One region of the Paenibacillus phoenicis genome, then DNA from elsewhere that is predicted to be linked to it. Evidence: riboswitches for the same ligand, from Rfam matches in the RefSeq annotation. Region 1 holds a riboswitch; the other holds the start of a gene.
What was found. A riboswitch is a leader RNA that binds a small molecule or an ion and turns the genes downstream of it on or off. The one in region 1 is predicted to bind thiamine pyrophosphate.
Positions count from the first base shown of each region.

Region 2: it holds a riboswitch for thiamine pyrophosphate, as region 1 does, so the genes downstream of both, tenA (thiaminase II) here and U9M73_RS20520 (ABC transporter substrate-binding protein) in region 1, are expected to answer to the same signal.

Region 1 covers NZ_JAYERP010000001.1:4,388,057-4,393,592, reverse strand. Annotated here, with positions in the region: gene U9M73_RS20545 (sulfate ABC transporter substrate-binding protein) at 1-594, opposite strand, end outside; gene U9M73_RS20540 (beta-propeller fold lactonase family protein) at 1,019-2,554, opposite strand; gene U9M73_RS20535 (CcdC family protein) at 2,706-3,197, shown strand; gene U9M73_RS20530 (cold-shock protein) at 3,388-3,609, opposite strand; gene U9M73_RS20525 (cold-shock protein) at 3,782-3,982, opposite strand; TPP riboswitch at 4,289-4,401, shown strand; gene U9M73_RS20520 (ABC transporter substrate-binding protein) at 4,587-5,536, shown strand, end outside.
Region 2 covers NZ_JAYERP010000001.1:1,627,027-1,632,562, forward strand. Annotated here, with positions in the region: gene U9M73_RS07655 (RNA polymerase sigma factor) at 1-195, opposite strand, end outside; gene thiE (thiamine phosphate synthase) at 522-1,166, opposite strand; gene thiD (bifunctional hydroxymethylpyrimidine kinase/phosphomethylpyrimidine kinase) at 1,205-2,023, opposite strand; gene thiM (hydroxyethylthiazole kinase) at 2,020-2,868, opposite strand; gene tenA (thiaminase II) at 2,934-3,620, opposite strand; TPP riboswitch at 3,776-3,879, opposite strand; gene U9M73_RS07680 (hypothetical protein) at 4,110-4,412, shown strand; gene U9M73_RS07685 (hypothetical protein) at 4,526-4,648, shown strand; gene U9M73_RS07690 (alpha-mannosidase) at 4,672-5,536, opposite strand, start outside.

The DNA of each region.
Region 1 (5,536 bases):
GTTATTGTTTTGATGCAGGGCATATCCCCATGCCGCCAGGTAATTCCACCGCGCCCCGCCAGAGGTTTGCGGGTTTGGCGTGATCACCTCAACGCCATCCTTGATCAGATCGTTCCAATCCTTGATGTCTTTGGGATTGCCTTTACGAACCAGAAATACGATCGTGGAGGTATAGGGCGAGCTGTTATGCTCGAACTTTTGCTGCCAGCCTTCATTGATCAGCCCGGTTTCCGCAATGGCGTCAATGTCGTATCCCAGCGCCAGGGTAACCACATCGGCTTTCAACCCGTCAATGACAGCCCGGCTTTGCTTGCCCGATCCGCCATGCGACTGTTTAATGGTGACCTTCTGTCCTTTTTCTTTCTCCCAATATGCCGCAAAAGCTTTGTTATAATTTTCGTATAATTCCCGGGTCGGGTCGTAGGATACGTTCAGCAATTCCACCGCTTTGGGCTTCTCCCCGCCGCCGGAATTCCCGGCTGCCGCGCTGGCCGCATCGTTGCCGCCGCTCGTGTTGGACGAGCAAGCCGCCAGGACCCCAACCAATATCAATGCCAGACTCATCAGAACCCCTTGCTTCAACCTTCTGTTCATCGTATCACTCCCCATACTCTTTTCTCGCTTTACTAGGGCAGGGCAGGCATCCACCGTATCAACCACTTGACAACGGAAAACGGAGAAACGCCCCACCCCCTACGGTCAAACCGAGCCACTACCCGTGTCTGCCAAGGCAAGTAGAGCGTTCCTCCGTCCGTACGGTGAGAACATTTTTAATTATTCCTACCTGTTTAGTATGCTATGGTGTTATTTTATATGCGGCAGCCCAGAAATGTCAAACCTTTTTATGCAAAAAAATCAATTTTTTTATAAGCCTCCCTTATAGCCGGTACAGGCTGCGGCATGGGTTGCGGACCTCCCTTCCAGACAATGCAAAACACCCGAAGACCGGCAAAATGCAGGCCTTCGGGTGTCTGGATCGGATCCTTCGTCCGCTTGGATATGAGATGAAGCTTCTGATTCACATGGAACCTGCCGGCTGCTTACCCACGGCAAAGTCTGCCGGCAGCGGTTCAATGCAGGAGGGTTTGCTGATACTCAAGCTATGCTCCGCAGGCGTCAGACTGCCGCTCTCGGGATCACGCCGCAAGGCGACGATATTGCCGCTGTACTGATTCGCCACCAGCACATAGTCGTCCAGGACGGCGAAGTTCCGCGGCCAGCTGCCCCCCACACTCGTCCATTCCGGGTCCTCGAGGCGACCGGTGTGCCGATCGATGCGGAAACGGACAATGCTGTCATGTCCGCGGTTGGAGCCGTATACGTAACGTCCGTCCGGCGAGAAGTGAATATCGGCCGGATAGTTTTCCCCGCGGAAATCATCCGGCAGGGAGCTGACGTGCTGGATCGCCTCAAGCCGCCCCTCCACCGGATCGAAAGTATATGCCGTCATCGTATTGTTCAACTCGTTCATGCCGTAAGCAAACCGTTCCGACGGATGGAGCACGAAATGCCGTGGACCTGTCCCCGGCGGCAAATGGGTTACCCCGTGCTTTACTAGCCGTCCGCACTCCAACCGATAGATCACTATCTGGTCGGTTCCCAGGTCAGAGACGAAGGCGAACCGTCCATCATGGCTAGGCACAATGCTGTGAGCATGAGCCGATTCCTGGCGCTCCTGGTTTACACTACTTCCCTCATGGCAAATCAGGGCCGTCATTTCTCCTAACGACCCATCCGCTTCCAGTGCAAAGGCATTCACATGCCCGCTGGAATAGTTGGCGACCAGCAAAAACGGATCCCGCCCACATTTCAAAGCCAGATGGCACGGGTCGGCCCCATGCGTTGCCCGTTCGCTGTGCAACATCGTCAGCTTCCCATCCTTAGGATCAACCGCAAATCCAGCAACCTGCCCTTCGGTCTGTTCACTTACCGCATACAATCGCATACCCTTCGCATCGAAGGTCACAAAGGAAGGGTTGGTGAGGCCCGCAGTCTCGTGGATAACCCGCATCTCGCCGGTATCCCTCTGCAGCTCGCAGAGATAAATTCCTGGCTCCCCGCGATCAGCATAAGAACCCACAAAAAAGTGCCAATTCGGTCCAGCTTCCTTGCTCACCGATTTCTCTTCCTTCTCTTTCTCAAATTCATCCAGCATCTGCTTCACTTCAGACAACGGAAGCCGATCAAAAAACATCTCCACCTGTTTCTCTGCCCCGCTGTAGATCTGGTTCATCACGGCAGGGATGTTCGAGGAGATATTACAGGAAGAGTGTTCGCTGCCGGAACACCAGTTGGGATGCAGCGATCCTTGAGCGAAGATGCGGTACAAATCGCCGAGAGTAACCTGCGAAAGCTCGCACTTTAGCAAGTACCCGCCGCGGGCCCCTTCCTTCGTCGTCACCAGGTCGTGGCGGCGAAGCAGGCTGAGCACCTTACGTACACGGGCCGGATGGGTCGCGACGCTGCAGGCGATCTGTTCGCTATTGGCCATGCGATCCTCCTTGGAATCTAAATACAACAAGCAATGGACGGCGACCGTTAATTCGCTATTCATCTTCCTTCTTCCCCTTCCCTTACCAAGTTTGAAACAAGTGCAGACGAGTATGTTATAATGTTCTCGCGAATCGCTATTCGCTAGTCACTTTATTCCATTTCGCTAAATACTCAATATATACATACTATATACTTACAGAAAGGGAACCTCTATGAACCTAATGAATCCCTCTTATATGCAAGCCGCCTTTACCGTTGGTGCAATGGCCATGGCCGTCGCTGTTCTGTTTATCCGTCTGAAAGCCAGTCGTCGGCCTGTCACGGTGAAGAAAATCATCATTCCTCCTCTAGGAATGACAACCGGCCTCTTCATGTTTGTTGTGCCGGAAACGCACATTCCTCTCCTGTGGGGCGTAATCGCCTTCGCTTTCGGTTGGCTCCTGTTCTCCTATCCGTTGATTCGGACAACCAAGTTCGAGAACATCGGCGGCGAAATTTACGCGGAACGTTCCCGCAGCTTTATCTTTATCCTGATTGGACTGCTTGTCGTCCGTCTCTTGCTGCATGAGGCCGTAGAACAATACGTCTCCGTCATGCAAACCGCGGCGCTGTTCTTCCTGCTCGCTTACGGCATGATTATTCGCTGGCGGCTGTATATGCTCAAGCAATACCGGGCAATGACCGGGAATACCGCCTCCTCATGATTCACGAAACCGTTGCAGCACCTCAAACATATTAAATTTTCTATATAGATGCAATCCTTTTATGGAGATTTTATTTTTACATCACTTTCCAATCTATCACCCGGATGAATACAACAACAGCCGTACTCGCATGAAGCGAATACGGCTGTTGTTGCTCACCGCGCTCTCCGATTCCGGCAGCAGCTTTCGCCTATGCCTTCTTGGACGACGATCTTTGATCGGAGCTTGGATTGCTCAGTTGAGGGAGCATGCGCATCCCCATGACCATCTCGGACGAGCAGAGCGGACATACGGGGCTATATTCAAAGGTGAAATTGTCCCGCATCCACCCGTTGCAGTCATCGCTAGTGCAGGTCCATACCGGCGTATTTTCCTCAGGAATTTCCTCTAACGTCTTTTTACGGTAGTTCATAAATTCCCCTCCTCTTCAAGGTGAACGTTCCAACCAGGTGAATCGATGTAATTGTTGCAGCTTTATATGTACCATCAGAAGCGGACTTCTGAAAAATTAACCTCATGAATGATCTTCGCGAAGAAAAACTGCCCTTAATGCGAGCACGCATTAAGAGCAGTTCCTAACTAACTTACAGTTTTACAACGTTCTCGGCTTGCGGGCCGCGGTTGCCTTGAACCACGTTGAATTGTACGCGTTGGCCTTCGTCGAGGGTTTTGAAGCCTTCGCCGGTGATTGCGCTGAAATGAACGAATACGTCATTTCCGCCTTCCACTTCGATGAAGCCAAAACCTTTCTCAGCGTTAAACCATTTCACTGTTCCGGTTTCCATGGGGAATACCTCCTGTTTCAAGATTAACATGATTCATTTTTTTAACAGAAGTCGCTCAATAAAGGCTGACCCTTATTGAACATGCACCACTTGTATAAAAAAAATTCACACATTGAAAAAAGTTCCAGTTTTATAAAGTGACACCCTTTTCAATGCGTGAATGATATCCTCTTTCAAAACCATGATTTGAACTCATTATATCCTTTTGCCAGATAAAAAGCAAATCCCCTGGTTTTTGCAAGCTGGTCCGGAAAGACTGGACAAATCCAGTTGGCGAAAACTATAATGACAGATGTAATCTGCAGTCATATTGTTCAGGGGTGCTGGAATTGGCCGGCTGAGAGTGTATCCCTCCAAGATACTGACCCTTCAACCTGATCTGGATAATGCCAGCGTAGGGAGCCATACCATGGTGATGAACTTATTTTACATGTCATTTCCATTGCCTATTGCGTCCCGGATCCGGGACGTTTTTTTGTATCCGGAAGTTGGAAGTTACGCTTAAGGACGCACATCCAGGGTTATACCAAGAACAAGCTGCGGAAATCTACACCAACGAAGGAGAGTAGAAGTCGTGAAAGTTCAAGTACGTACCGCACTGGCCATGTTTCTCGGTTGCTTGCTGCTGATATTGTCCGCCTGCGGCGGAGCGAATGGGAACAGCGCCGGGAAGGCGAAAGCCGGAAACCCAAGCGGGCAAAATACCGAAGCCGCCGCACCAAATCAAGGTTCTAACACAGAGCTGCAAGATGTTAAAGTCGTGCTCGACTGGAGCCCGAATACGAACCACACCGGGCTTTACGTCGCCAAGGATCAAGGCTATTTCGCCGAGGAAGGGCTGAATGTGGACATCCTCCTGCCCGGTTCCGGCGGTGCTGAGGCGATGGTTGCCTCCGGAGAGGTGCCGTTTGGCGTCAGCGTGCAGGAGAACGTAACTCAAAGCCGGATCCAAGGCGTCCCGCTCGTCTCGATTGCCGCGATCATTCAGCACAATACGTCCGGCTTCGCTGCCCCCGTAGACAAGAATATTAAATCGCCTAAAGACTTCGAAGGCAAAGCCTACGGCGGCTGGGGCTCTCCGGTGGAACAAGCGGTGATCCAATCGATCATGGACCTGCAAGGCGCTGATGTCAACAAGGTGAAATTCGTTAATATCGGGGATGCCGATTATTTTACGGCAGTGAAGCGGGATATTGATTTTGCCTGGATTTTCTACGCCTGGACAGGCATTGAGGCCGAGCTGCGGGGCGAGCCGATCGACATGCTGTATGTCAAGGATTTCTCCGAGAAGCTGGACTACTACACCCCGGTACTCGTGACAAACGAGAAGACGGTCAAGGACAACCCCGAGCTGGTAAAGGCTTTTATGCGGGCCGTGTCTAAAGGTTACAATTATGCGATCGACCATCCGGAAGAAGCGGCGCAGATCCTGTTGAAAGCCGTACCGGAGCTCGACAAGGACCTGGTGGTGGCCAGTCAAAAATGGCTGAGCCCGAAATACAAGGACGATGCTCCGCGCTGGGGCGAGCAGAAGAAAGAAGTGTGGCAGAACTA
Region 2 (5,536 bases), 2.8 Mb from region 1:
TCTAAAGGAATGCAAGCTGCGAAATGCTTTATAGAACGTTTCCGAGCATAAATCTTCAGCAAGCAGCTCTAAATGAGCGCTCTTTAACATGTGATACACGAAAGCTAGAATCTTCCGCTGATACCTTCGCATCAGCTCCGAGTACAGTTCCGTGTTACCTTCCTTAATTTCGCGAATCATTTGGGAATCCGTCATTTAGGTGCGATCCTCCTCGCGCTTCCATGGGCCATCTTCCCGTTCGATTCTTTCCTAAATTATTACCGAACAGGGGCGAAAAAGTTGCGGTGATCTATGTAACATAAACTAAAAAATATCATACCAACAAGACAGCAAATTAACAGCATTGCCAAACATTGAGGATATTATACCATAGGAGTAGGAATTAAAAAAATATGCGTTCACGCATTATTCATGACAAAAGCGAAATTAATACGAATCCCCTTTACCATATGATCCACAAATTCCCAGACCCTTGCCTGGGGCAAGGGTCTGGTCTGCGTATTGCGTATATGATGAAGCTCTCAAGTTGTGCTTGTGCCGGCATCCGTTGTCGCGTATAACTGCGCAGCGGCTTGGCGGACGTCATCCGCCAAGGTTATGGCGGAGATCACGGCAACGCCATCGGCACCGGCGCGAATCACGTCGCCGGCTGTTTCGGCCGTAATGCCGCCGATGCCAACCAGCGGCAAGGTGATCCCGCGGTCGCGAAGCTCGCGGAGAATCGCCGGCCCTTGCGGCGCTTTGGCGTCCGCCTTCGAGGCCGTGGGGTAGATCGGCCCGATGCCGAGGTAATCGGCGCCATGCCGCACGGCGGCCTCCGCCTCGGCGAACGTGTGCGCGGAGACGCCGAGAATGCGGTCGCCGATCCGGGCGCGGACCTGCGCGGCCGCCTCGTCCTCCTGGCCGACGTGAACGCCGTCGGCACCGATCGCAAGGGCCAGTTCCACGTCGTCATTGACGAGGAACGGCACGCCCCGCCGGCGGCATGCGGCCAGCAGTTGGACGGCAAGCGCCCGCAGCGGCTCCCCGGTGAGCGCTCCCGGTCCTTTCTCGCGGAACTGCACCAGCGTCACGCCGCCGTCCAACGCCGCCTCCAATACGCGGAGCGGATGATCGCGGCAGTTCGGGCTGCCAAGGACCAGATACGTGCGCAGCAGCTTGCGCATCCAATCCGCCGCAATCCGTCCGCTTCCGCCCCCGCCGCTCATCGGGACGCTCCTTGCAGCCGGCGATAGGCAAAATGGTTGGTCGGGCCGTGCCCTTGCCCCAATCCAAGCTCATGCTCAATCGCCGCTTGAATGAAGGCTCGCGCGGTTCGCACCGCCTCGAAGGCCGGTGTTCCTTTAGCAAGCTCTGCCGTCAAAGCGGCCGAGAACGTGCAGCCTGTGCCGTGCGTTTGTGACGTAGGGATCCGCCGCTCCACCAGTTCGCTGAAGGTCGCGCCGTCATAATACAAATCCACGACCTGCTCGCCGGCAGCGGCATCATGCCCTCCTTTGATGACGACCTGCTGCGCCCCGTAAGCACAGATCCGTTTTGCTGCCTCGCGGCGGTCCTCCATGCTGCGGATGGACAGGCCGGACAGCACCTCCGCTTCGGGAAGGTTCGGCGTTACGATGTACGCCAGCGGCAGCAGCTGCGAGCGCAACGCCTGCACCGCTTCCGTCTGGAGCAAGGAAGCTCCGCCTTTGGCGATCATCACCGGGTCGACAACGACCCGGTTCCAGCCGAACGCGCGGATTTGCGCGGCCACCGCCCCAATGATTTCGGCGCTGAACAGCATTCCGGTCTTTAGCGCATCTACGCCGAGGTCGGAGCCAACCGCATCGATTTGCTCTGCCGCAGCTTCCGGAGGCAGCGGATAGACGTTGGACACGCCCAGCGTGTTCTGAACCGTCACGGCGGTGATCGCCGACATCCCGAATACACCCAGCTCCTGGAACGTTTTCAGGTCGGCCTGGATGCCAGCCCCGCCGCCGCTGTCCGACCCGGCAATCGTTAAGGCTCTAGCGATCTGGCTCATCCGACCCACCATCCGCCGGCTCCGGTCGCCTGAAATTCACGTACTGCCGCGTGCCCTTTGAGCGAGTGCGGGTGCAGCTTCGCCAGTTCGTCGAGGAACGCGATCTGGAAGCTGCCCGGGCCGGCCGAAGCCGTCCGCTCGGCGGCGCGGGACGCGGCAGCGCCATAGAACGCCAGCCCGGCGGTGCCGGCCAGCAGCAGATCGCGCTCCACCGCGGCGAAAGCCCCCAACACCGACGTCAGCAGGCAGCCCGTGCCGGTCACCTGGGTGAGCAGCGCGTCGCCGCCGCTCACGATCCGGCACTGCAGCCCGTCGGTGATGACATCTTCACGGCCGGTGATCGCCACGACCGTGTTCAGCGCCCGCGCGGCCCGCACCGCGAGCTCGGCCGCCTCGGCGCTCGCGGTGTCGCCGGCGTCGACGCCCTTGATCTCGCGGGATTCCCCGACGAGATGGGCGATCTCCGCCGCGTTGCCGCGCACGAGCGACACCTTCACCTCGCGCAGGATGCTCAGCGCCGACTCGGTCCGGAAGGCGGTAGCTCCCGCGCCCACCGGGTCAAGCAGCACCGGCACGCCGTGGGCGTTCGCCGACTGGCCGGCAAGGATCATCGCCTCCACCTGCGGCGTCGACAACGTGCCGATGTTAAGGACAAGCGCGCCGGCGATCTTGGCCATATCGGCCACCTCCTCCGGCGCATACGCCATGACCGGCGACGCGCCAAGCGCGTACAAGCCGTTCGCCGTAAAATTCGTGACAACCACGTTCGTGATGTTATGAACGAGCGGTTTCGTATTTTGCACCTTTTGCAGCACTTCGGATAGCTCTTTTTCCAGCAAACTCATATAAGTTCAACCTCTCTTTCGATCATTTGGCTTTGGGCATGGATGGATAGCGAATCGGCGCGGAGTTACAGCTGAAGCACCGGCACCGCAACCGGCCAATCTTCCAACCGATACGCCATATCCCAGAAGAGATATTCGAGCTGGCAGCTCTGCAAAAAATGCTCGGTCATGCGTTGACGCTCCGCCGCATTGGCGGTTTCCGCCCATTGGTCCAACGCCCGCATGAACTTCTCTGTGACGCCTCCTGCCCGTTGACCGTAGAAAGTGATCCACTCATAGTACGGATGCTCCGGCGTCGGCTGCACTTCCTCCAACAGCTTCTTGCCAATCTCCAGATAAGTCCACGGACAAGGCAGGAGCACGGCGTATATTTCTCCCAAACTTCCTTCGTGGGCCACCGTCAGCATATGACGGATATAATGATGAGCCGAAGGGGCTAGCGGAAAGCCTTGCAAATCTTCAAATTTCACCCCGGCCACCCGGCAAAAATTGTGATGCGGATGAATCTCACTGTTTAAAATGAAATCGATCTGTTGATTGAACAACGCAATCTCCTCGCGGGTCTGGCACTTGGAAATCGCGATCCCGTAAATTCGCATGTAAGCATTCAGATACTCAAAATCTTGCTTGACGTAATGAATGAGCTGTTCTTTCTGTAACCGGCCTTCCGCAATACCTCTGACAAAGGGATGATCAAATATCGCTTGATAAATTCCGTCCGCCTTCCTACGCAACTCTTGAGAAAATCCCAACTTCTCCACCTCCACAAATTTTGGCAAGGAAATCCTCTGAGAGGACAACGGCAAACCGAGCTGCCAGAGCACGCAAAAAAGCCGCTCCGTAGAGGGAGCGGCTGGATGAACCCTAGGCATACCGATATACTCATGGCAGCCTAAGCGCATGTCACTTGGGGCCGGCTCCACTTTCCTACGCTAGTATGAACTAGATCAGGTTCAAAGGGTCCAAGATGATCTCTTGTCTCAGCCGATGACGGCGCCCCTAGTGGATTTCCTATGCAATTCAATTATTACTCTACCGGTCCCTGCCTGGATTGTCAATCCCGTCCAGATGGTGGAATAGGTGGATCGTTTGCGTCTCTTCGTCTACACCAACCCCGCGCGGTTGCATAGCATAAATAACAGGGCACTCCTAGGAATCGATTTAGGATCGATTTCGGGATCGGTTCGACCTGTTCCGCATGACAAGCAACTGGACTCCATCAAGTTAAGGAAGGTAAAGCCATGAACTCAGCCGGAAAGAACAAGTCCTCGTCTTCCAGCAAGAAGAACGGCAAAAAAGGCGGCTTCCGGCCTAAAACCCCGGAATACACCGTAGCTGCGCTGCTGCTCTCCGGCAAACTACGCGTGGATTCCGTCCAGTTATACCGAAACGCGACCATGTTCGTCTCCTTGGTTGGCGAGTACAAAACGATCAGCAGCGACGCGAACGCCGATAAACTGCTGAATTTCCTCAATGAAAACGGGGATCTCACCATCAACGACATCATTAATGCCATGAAGAAAAAAGCGGACAGTTCCTCCTAATGCTGGCGTTCGTTGTCGTAAGCCGGAGTTGCTCCAAATGCCTGTTCATTTCAGCGGACGCCAAATGGAGATTGTACGCTTTGAACTTAATTACGATTACGGGGGTTTGCCACATGGGTCAATTTGACGGCGAAGGTTTTTCCGAATGGATTGTGATCATTATTCTGGTGGTTTTATTTTTCTATGGTTCTAACGATATTGAAACGCTAACAGGCGCCCCCACTTCCGACAACTGAGGAGGCGCCCGTTTCGCCCATCTTTATTTCAACTGAAGACGAATCGTCTTGATTTCATAAGGCGTCACTGTCAGCTCAATCGTATCTGCGGAGGACAGCTCTCCGGCCGGACGTTCCATCAGGTCGGTTTCCTGCCAGGACGCCACGGGCACTCCGACGTGTAACCGGACGCGGCCCCGGCCGCCCTTATATTCATGGAAACGGACGATCACGCTATCGTCGTCTTCCGCTTTTTTCACCGCATCGATGACGACATCCGCACTGCCGCTCGTTTGGAGCAAGGAGAACGACGTAGTATGAGCCGTACCTGGTGTAGCGTATACCGGTTGATTCAGGAGCGCTGCCGCCTGCACGGTACCGCCTTCGGACCAATCCCCCTCATGCGGATACAGCGCATACGTAAATTCATGCTCGCCGCGATCCGCCTGCGGGTCTGGGTACGTTGCCGATTTCAGCAGCGACAGGCGTATCACATGATCCTTAATGTCATGCCCGTACTTGCAATCATTCAGCAGACTAACCCCATAGCCGCGCTCCGACAAATCCACCCATTGATGCCCGACCGTTTCGAAGCGGGCGAAATCCCACGACGTGTTCCAATGCGTTGGGCGCTTCACGTTGCCATACTGAATGTCGTAAGTCGCTTCCGTCGCCCGAATGTCCACTGGAAAAGCAACCTTCAGCAGCTGCTGACGTTCCTGCCAATCCACCCAAGTCCGGAAATCGATCCGCCGGTTATCGGCATACAGAATCATCTGCTGGCGAATCGTCGAGCTCATGTACGTCCAGGTAAATGTGACGACAGCCCGCAGCGTACCGGTAACGACCTTGCATTCTTGGAGTTGCTCAACCTCGCGCTGCTTCTCCTGATAGAACACATCGATGTCC